2 regions of the Rhizobium sp. PL01 genome follow, and region 2 is predicted to be linked to the other one. Evidence: predicted binding sites of a transcription regulator. Region 2 holds the regulator's gene; the other holds the start of a gene.

Region 1 (4,412 bases), on a different contig from region 2:
GGCGGAGTTCGTGCTGCGCAAGCGGCTGCAACGGGCAACCAAGCTCCTGACCAAGGCAGCGCATCTGTCGGTGAAGGAGGTGGCTGTGATGTCCGGCTTCGAGGATCCGAACTATTTTGCCAAGGTGTTCCGCCGCTATTTCGGCGCCAGTCCGACGGAGTTTCGCACGACGGGCATGTATTCCAGCATCGGCACCCATGGCCAGGGGGCGGCAACTGGGGAATAGATCAGCCTATCTGCCGATCAGTAGAAAAGGTGCCAGGGTGTCAAAAACGCGCGGCTCAGCTCTTGATCGCGCTCCTGTTCGAATTCGGTCTGTTCTTCGCGGCTTTGGCGAACCGGCATTTCAACACGGATGGCTTTTTCCTTTTTCACCGGAGGCGTCAGGTAACCGAGGGTCATTCCACCGTGATAAAACATGCAGTTCTCCGCTGTTCGCTGGGATCGGTTAACGGTCGTTAACACAATCCTGACACAATTGGCCGTCCTGTCAATAGTCTATTAAAATGATGTCTTATTGTTAGTTGCCGCGTTTCGGCAGGATGCAACTGTCGCAGAATCCGCTGTCTTGCGGAAAATAATATAATCTATAAATTTTATGATGATTGAAAAATCGATCCAGCTTAGCTGGCGGCGGCGGGCATTCTTTGCTTGAGACAGTGTCGTCTTTCATGCGTAAATCCGTCACCATGAACGAGACGGCAAAAGAGTGGACCCGCATGAACGTCGCTTTGAGAAATTCGCTCGACCGGATCGCCCCGCGGCAGGAGCAGTCCTTTGCGCATGTGGCGGATGAGGATGCATTGAAATCGGCCATGCGGCGGATGTCGGGAGGTGTTTCCGTCATTACCGCCGGGGTCGGCGATGAGCGCACCGGAGCGACCGTGACTTCGGCCACGGCCCTGTCCGTCGATCCGCCGACGATGATCGTCAACATCAACCGCAGTTCCTCCAGCTGGCCGATTATCAGCCGCTACGGCCATTTTTGTGTCAACATCCTCAGTGCTGATCAGCAGGACGTCGCCGACCGGTTTGCCGGCAAGGGCGGACTGAAGGGCATCGAGCGCTATGACGGTGCCGAATGGTTCACGCTGGCAAGCGGCGCCTCCGTGCTGCGTGGTGCGCTTGCCGGGATCGATTGTGAAGTCGACGAGGTGATCGAGCGCCACAGCCACGCGATCATTCTCGGCCGCGTCGTCTCCATCGTCGCCGGGGATGGGCACTCGCTTGTCTACAGCAATGGCCGCTACGGCCGGGTTTCTCTATAGACGAAAAATGCCCGACCCGAGGGGACCCGGGCAGGGCATTCCATCCGCACGATTGAGGGGTCAATGCGGGTGAGGGTTAATGCGGCAGTGAGATCTGCGTGTGGTAGCCTAGATCCGGCTCCTTGCCCGTCAGGTTGGCCTTGGCAATTTCCCAGCCGAATTTCAGCGTGCTGTTGGTCGACGCCCAGATTGCCACGTCATCAAGCTTCAGCTGCAGCATCGTTAACGATGGGTCGTCCTTGCCGCCTTCAAACCAGGCAGCCACTGGAGCCGACCAGTATTTGTCGATATGCTCGCGCGACTTCACCTCATCGATCGCGCCAGCAAGGCAAGCATGATAGTCGTGATCCTTGCTGATGACACAGAAATGCGCCCGGTTGCCCGTCCGCGCCGAGTTAATCAGATCACTGTCCGTGCGGGTGAAGAACCAGATCGAATTGGTTTCCTTTTCGATGAACGGTGCCATCGGTTGCATGTGCTGCCCGGAGTCCTCGACGCCCAGCATGCCAGCATGAACATCGCCAAGAACATCCCAAAGCTGTTGCAACGGATCCGATTTCGTCTTCGATATATCAGCCATTATTGTTCCTCTTTTTGATCAATTGGGAGGCACGCGGTCAGGCGGCGCGGCGCTCGTGGCGGCCTTCCTCGATTTCCTCGACGGTCTTTTTGACAAAAGCGTCGAGATCGCCCGGATTACGGGAGGTTACGATACCCTTGTCGGCGACGACGGGCTCGTCCGACCAGATGGCACCGGCGTTCTTCATGTCGGTCTTGATCGAGACATAGGAGGTCACTTTCAAGCCGCGAACGGCATCAGCTTCGATTAGCAACCACGGCGCATGGCAGATCGCTGCGACAATCTTGCCGGAGGCGACGAATTCTTTGACAACACGCATGGCCTGTTCGTCCTGGCGCAGGATATCCGGGTTCATTTGACCGCCCGGCAGGACCAGCGCGTCGAAATCATCGATTTTGACATCCTTGGCGAGAAGATCGACGTTCACTGTGTCGCCCCAGTCCTTCTTGTCCCAGCTCTTTATCGGATCCTTGTCGATCGCGGCGATCTTGACGTCGGCACCGCGCTTTTTCAGCTCGTCCAATGGCACGCGCAGTTCCGAGCGCTCGTAGCCATGGGTGGCAAGGATGAGGATTTTCGATTTGTCGATGAACGGCATCGCGCATCTCCTTTTGAAAGCTTTGGGAGGGTTCGCGCTTACAACGGGCGCCTCAGGCAATCGTTCCGACATGTCGCGTTTTTCGCACATTGACTGAAAACGCATAAGAACATATCATGAACAGTTATGAAGAAATCGCTGAACGAACGATTGGCCATCCTTTCCGATGCTGCCAAATACGATGCTTCCTGTGCATCGAGCGGAACGGTGAAGAGGGATTCGTCGAAGTCCGGTGGATTGGGTTCGACGGAAGGATCCGGCATTTGCCACGCCTATGCGCCAGATGGCCGCTGCATTTCGCTGCTGAAAATCCTCATGACGAATTTCTGCATCTACGACTGCGCTTATTGCATCAACCGGTCCTCCAGCAATGTCGAGCGGGCGCGGTTCAGCGTCGAGGAGGTTGTCTGGCTGACGCTGGAATTCTACCGGCGCAATTATATCGAGGGTCTGTTCCTCTCATCCGGAATTATCCGCTCGTCGGACTACACGATGGAGGAAATGGTCCGCATTGCACGGGAATTACGCGTCACCCACAATTTCGGTGGCTATATCCATCTGAAATCCATTCCGGAGGCCTCGCCGCTGTTGATCGAGCAGGCCGGGCTTTATGCCGATCGTCTATCGATCAATATCGAGCTGCCGACCGATACAGGATTGATCCGGCTGGCGCCGGAAAAGCGGCCGGCCAATATTCGCAAGTCGATGGGCGAGCTCAGGCTGAAGATCGAGGCCGCCAATGATCCGACGCTGCAGACCAAGCGGCGCAAGCGTTTCGTACCGGCCGGCCAAAGCACGCAGATGATCGTCGGCGCCGATCAAGCCAATGACAAGGTCATCCTCGGCACCAGCGCCCGGCTCTATGGCAGCTACGGCCTGCGCCGGGTGTATTACTCCGCGTTCAGCCCCATTCCTGATGCGTCGAAGAACCTGCCCTTGATCAAGCCGCCCTTGATGCGCGAGCACCGGCTGTATCAAGCCGACTGGCTTTATCGCTTCTACGGTTTTGGCATCGAGGAAATTACCGAGAACCAGCCGGATGGCATGCTGGACCTGAAGCTTGATCCGAAACTTGCCTGGGCACTGGTCAACCGTCATCGCTTTCCGGTGAATATCAACACGGCGGAACGTGAGATGCTGTTGCGTGTGCCGGGGCTGGGAACCAAGGCGGTCAACGGCATCCTCTCAGCGCGCCGCCACCGCCGTTTGCGACTGGAGGACCTGGCACGGCTGCACGTTTCGATCAAGAAAGTCCAATCGTTCGTTTTGACCGAGGGCTGGACGCCGCATCGGCTGATCGATCGCTCTGATCTGCGGGCCATGTTCGAGCCAAAACCGCAGCAGCTGGCGCTGTTGTGATGGTGACGGTGGTGCTGGAGGGCCGGGGGGATTTGACCGAGTGGCGGGAAGCTGCCCGGTCTCTGCTGCTTGCCCACACGACGCCGCAGACGGTCGATTGGCGTTGCAGAAACGAATCGGCGGGCGATCTGTTCGAACCTGCCGTTGAAGCGCTGGAAGGACCTATTGCCGGTGCTGGGGCAGCGCCAACGTTCGCGGTGCCGAAGGTTTTCCTGTCATTGGCGCAAGCTGTGATCTGTCATAGAGATCCCGCGCGTTTCCAGCTTCTCTATCGGGTCCTCTTCCGGCTGCAGGCGGAACGCACGTTGTTGGAGGTGCTTTCTGATGCGGATGTGGCTCAGCTGCACGCGATGGAAAAATCCGTGCGGCGCGACTGTCACAAGATGACGGCCTTCGTTCGGTTCAAGGAGATCGATACTGAGCGGGGGCATGCGCGCCGGCGTTTTTTGGCCTGGTTCGAGCCTGACCATCATATCGTTGCGCGCACGGCGCCGTTTTTCCAGCGCCGTTTTACCGACATGGACTGGATCATCGCCACCCCCAAGGGAACGGCAGCATGGGACGGCGGCGCTTTGACGGTTTCAGCGGAGCCGGCAGAAAATCCGAT
Region 2 (4,412 bases):
TGGAGATCGCGCACCTGCGCGACGATGGACGGCCATGCCTTTATAAGTGCGGACACTTCCAGCTGATCCGCCGGCACGCCCGGCACGGCACTCGTCACAAGGCATGCAACGTCGTCAGACACTTGCCAATCGAGCACCGAAGGGGATCCGAGCTCAAACGCAGACAGCCATGCCGTCCGCCGACGCTCGTCATCCAACAGCGCCACACCGCTGCCGGTAGCCACTTTGGCGTAAGCGCTGCCATCGGCGCGCCGAAACAGCGCATCACCCGATTCGCCATGAAGGTAGGCAATCCATTGGCTTCCAAGAGAAAAGCCCGTCAACCGGGTTGATCCGTATTGATAATCAGTCAGGTTTCATTCCCCTCGTCTTGTCTGGCGAAGGCGATGTCGCGCCCCAGCACGACATGGATATTGCCGAACGTGATTTCATTAGCCCGGAACAGAAAATCTCCAGGTTTTTACACCGGGCGCGTTTACGGAGGAAAGCCGGTGAGGGATACGATTACCCGTAAAATTCGGCGAGAAAGTCCTGAATCTGCGCCTCCACATACGGCACCACCGGACCATCCGCCTCGAATCCCCATCATCGAAGAGACGGCCGAACTGGTCGCGGAGGCTGGCGGCAAAGGCATTGCAGTGCCGGTGGATCATCTTGTTCACGCGGAAGTCGCGTCTCTTGGTTGACCGTATCCGCCGCGAAGAATCACGACTCGATATTCTCATCAACGATATCTCGGGCGGCGAGCATATGACCGAGTGGGACAAGCCGGTCTGGGAACACTCGCTCGAAAAGGGCCTGAAATTGCTGCGGCCCAGGCAACGGACTCGGAGCGGAACCGCTTTACCGTACAATCCACGTCAAGCGGGATCTCGCAAAGATCTGAGAGTTCGCCGATCTCGGCGGGTCGCGGACGGACTGCTGGCGCGACATGACAGAGGTGCAGGAGGCGGGGAAAATAGCGGATGCCAGTGGCTATCGGTAGAACAGCGAAATCAGACGAGAGGCGGTGCGGTGTCACCAGAAACCAAAAAGGCCTTGCTTTTCAGCAAGGCCTTTGAAAACTGGCTCCCCGGGCCGGATTCGAACCGGCGACCTGTCGATTAACAGTCGAATGCTCTACCGCTGAGCTACCAGGGAACGTCTGCGCGGTGTGTGCTGCAGAAGTGAGGCTGCTAATACAAATGCTTTTCCGATTTGCCAAGCGGTTTTTCAAAAAAAATGCACAATCTTGTCAGACTGTGGAGAACTTCCCATCTGTGGGGAGTGGTGCATTCTCGATGTCACGCAAGCCAAACCCTTGGCATCGCGGCATTGCAGCGGTATCGGGGCAGGCTTTATGTTTGATAGGTGAGATTTATGGCAGAACCGCAGAAAACGAAAAAATTCGGCATCGACGCCCGAACACAGGAGCTGGTTATCGGCTCATGGCGGATGCGGCTGCCGCAATCACGTCCGCTGCGTATCGCCATCGGCGGCGTTTTGATTTTTGGTGGCATTCTCGGTTTCCTGCCTGTCCTCGGCTTCTGGATGGTGCCGCTGGGCCTACTCGTCCTGTCGCATGATCTCGCCTTCATTCGGCGTAAGCGGCGCAAATTTTCGGTCTGGTGGGCTCGAAAATGGCCGGCATCCAACTAGAACAATGCCGATCATCATATCCTCTCACGTTCGGAATCACCCAAGGGCTCTTCAAAAGGGGAAGGCCATGAGCGAGTGAATGCGAGTCTCTGGAGACAACAACATGCAAGACCTCAACCCGATCGTCAGAAACGACACTTATCTCTGAAAACATTCGATGAATTTTAGGGACTTGCGGAACACATATGGAACAGATAGTGTTCGTTCTTGATTTGTTTCTCGATTCTGGAGTGATCGTTCATGCTGACCCGCAAGCAACAGGAACTGCTTCTGTTCATTCACGAAAGAATGAAAGAATCGGGTGTGCCGCCATCATTCGATGAAATGAAAGATGCGCTGGATCTTGCGTCGAAATCCGGCATTCACCGGCTGATTACCGCGCTTGAGGAGCGGGGTTTCATCCGGCGCCTTCCCAACCGGGCGAGGGCGCTGGAAGTGATCAAGTTGCCGGAGGCCTATTCAATGAGCCTCCAGCCCAAGCGTGGCTTTTCACCCAGCGTCATTCAGGGCAGCCTCGGCGTACAACCAGTGCCCCCAGCACCTGTCAAGACTGCCTCACACAGCGACACCGTCTCGATACCGGTTATGGGCAGGATCGCCGCCGGCGTGCCGATCTCGGCGATCCAGAACAACACGCATGATATTTCCGTCCCCCTCGAGATGGTCGGTAACGGCGAGCACTACGCACTGGAAGTGCGTGGTGATTCGATGATCGAGGCAGGAATTCTGGATGGCGACACGGTCATCATCCGCAATACGAACAGCGCCAGCCCCGGCGAAATCGTCGTCGCCCTGGTTGATGACGAGGAAGCGACGCTGAAGCGGTTCCGCCGGAAAGGCGCCTCGATTGCGCTGGAAGCCGCCAACCCCGCCTACGAGACGCGGATCTTTGGGCCGGACCGGGTCAAGATACAGGGCAAACTCGTCGGGCTGATCCGCCGTTATCATTGATCTTGCCGAATTTTATCTTCGACCTGCCTGCGGCTTGGAGATGAGTTTTTGGTTATGGACTTTGCTGGATGAAGCCGGTCCTGTTGCCGTTCAGCTCGGTCGTTGCCATGCCGCTTCATATATCCAAAGCAAACCGCCTCTCAATTCGAATGCCGGTGTCAAAAACGGATCCTGCCCTGAAATGTGTCTTTGTCTACGATGACCAGTTGGGTGCGTGAAATCACAAATGAGGTTCGCGATCGGAACGCGAGCCTCATCATCTCAAAGGTGCGGGCCGTAGCGATCTCATCCCCTTAAGCCTGTGGGAGAGCGGCTCGGAAACTTCATTTCACAAACGACCGAGGATATTTTCAGAAATATCCTCTTGCGATTTGTCTAGGATCATTCTAAACCGCCGCCACAGTTCGATTATTTGAACTCGTGAGGCCTCGTGGCGGAGTGGTGACGCAGAGGACTGCAAATCCTTGCACCCCGGTTCAATTCCGGGCGAGGCCTCCAAACTTTCCCACACATAGAAAATTGACAGGGAAGAAGCGCAGGCGTCGATGGCCTTGCCGATAGGTCGCGCTCAGCGGGTTTTCACTCTTGTGAAGAGTTTTCAGAGAGATCGGATCGATAGGTTTCCGTCTTCCCATCTTGCCTGGACAGCTAGAGACCATGCCGTCGTTGACAAACGATAGCGTTGCATAATCCCCGTCGGTGCATCGCGAAGCAGGGGGATTGCTCAATGATAATAGAAGCAGGCGCAATCAGCCTTGCTGTCATCCGGTGTTGTCCAGACGCGCACTGCGAGTTTCTTGGCTGCACCGGTCTCGTCCAATCTTAGCCCCAGCAGCGACACGGCCGCGAGCTTGGGGTTGACCGCATCGATTTCGATCGTCGATCCGACCTGGTGAACGCCCTGCTTCGGGGTCCAGGTGAAAAACTGCACGCTATAATGCATTGCATTCTCCTTCACCGCGCTTTGCAGCACTTGATTTTAACGGGTGAACCGACGCTGCAACACGCTGGCCACGGGCGTTCCACTGCTGGATGCGTACTCAATGCGTAGGAGTGCAAGATATCATATTTCGGCAAGCGATGAAACATTCTCGCGGTGATTAAGCCGAACGGTGACAGGCCATCATCCATTCGCCTCACACGCAGCAATTATGATCTGGTCTGCTCTGCCTATGACCATCGGGATGGACGAGGGGGACGCGGTCACAAGCCACTGCCAAGTAGAAGCGACGCGACCAGGGTGCCGCGTAGTAGCGACGAGCGTATCTACGGCGGCCCGAATCTGGATTTTTATGAGCGTCGCCGTCTCCGCAAATTGCGATGAACAATGGCGAGAGCAGCAATACACACTACTGTGTTCAAGACCTTTCCCCGTTGCGCTACCGGCAGCATCCAAGGTTCAGCCAGCCGGGCACGCATCGCAGGCGATGGCGGCATACTGCAGAACCGGTTGACGTTCGCAATCGGCAAGCTATAAAGCGAGCCGTGACAGGCTGATGTCCAAATGTTTGCACGGGAAAACCACCGCCCGGTCAAAACGGTATCATCATAATGCCCGTCATCAGGAAGAGTGTCCGAGTGGTTTAAGGAACCGGTCTTGAAAACCGGCGTGCGGGAGACCGTACCGTGGGTTCGAATCCCACCTCTTCCGCCATTTTCCGCCCCAATCCATCGTAGACACAAATGCCCTCCACCGCGCTTGAGTGCTTTTTTCATCCTGCGTGGTTTGATGATTGTATAACGGGCCTACGCCTTCCTTGAGGCGCCGGATGTTCACACGTAGAACATGGTTATCGTGGCGGCTGGCGGTCTCTTGCAGATCG

Evidence for each region. The regulator LexA, encoded in region 2, represses DNA repair genes until DNA is damaged. The targets are predictions, from matches to a motif close to TGTTCNNNNTGTGTTCNG.
Region 1: the regulator LexA is predicted to act here: its motif matches at 2,552-2,569, upstream of R6X40_RS16285 (putative DNA modification/repair radical SAM protein).

The regions. Positions count from the first base shown of each region.
Region 1 is NZ_JAWQUM010000006.1:196,568-200,979, reverse strand. It holds gene R6X40_RS16310 (AraC family transcriptional regulator) at 1-226, shown strand, start outside; gene R6X40_RS16305 (hypothetical protein) at 244-420, opposite strand; gene R6X40_RS16300 (flavin reductase family protein) at 672-1,268, shown strand; gene R6X40_RS16295 (pyridoxamine 5'-phosphate oxidase family protein) at 1,345-1,848, opposite strand; gene R6X40_RS16290 (type 1 glutamine amidotransferase domain-containing protein) at 1,886-2,446, opposite strand; gene R6X40_RS16285 (putative DNA modification/repair radical SAM protein) at 2,573-3,805, shown strand; gene R6X40_RS16280 (UdgX family uracil-DNA binding protein) at 3,805-4,412, shown strand, end outside.
Region 2 is NZ_JAWQUM010000002.1:289,761-294,172, forward strand. It holds gene R6X40_RS05790 (APH(3'') family aminoglycoside O-phosphotransferase) at 1-323, opposite strand, end outside; partial or broken gene R6X40_RS05795 (hypothetical protein) at 492-813, shown strand; tRNA gene R6X40_RS05800 (tRNA-Asn) at 1,066-1,140, opposite strand; gene R6X40_RS05805 (hypothetical protein) at 1,360-1,638, shown strand; gene lexA (transcriptional repressor LexA) at 1,879-2,589, shown strand; tRNA gene R6X40_RS05815 (tRNA-Cys) at 3,014-3,087, shown strand; gene R6X40_RS05820 (hypothetical protein) at 3,314-3,532, opposite strand; tRNA gene R6X40_RS05825 (tRNA-Ser) at 4,154-4,243, shown strand.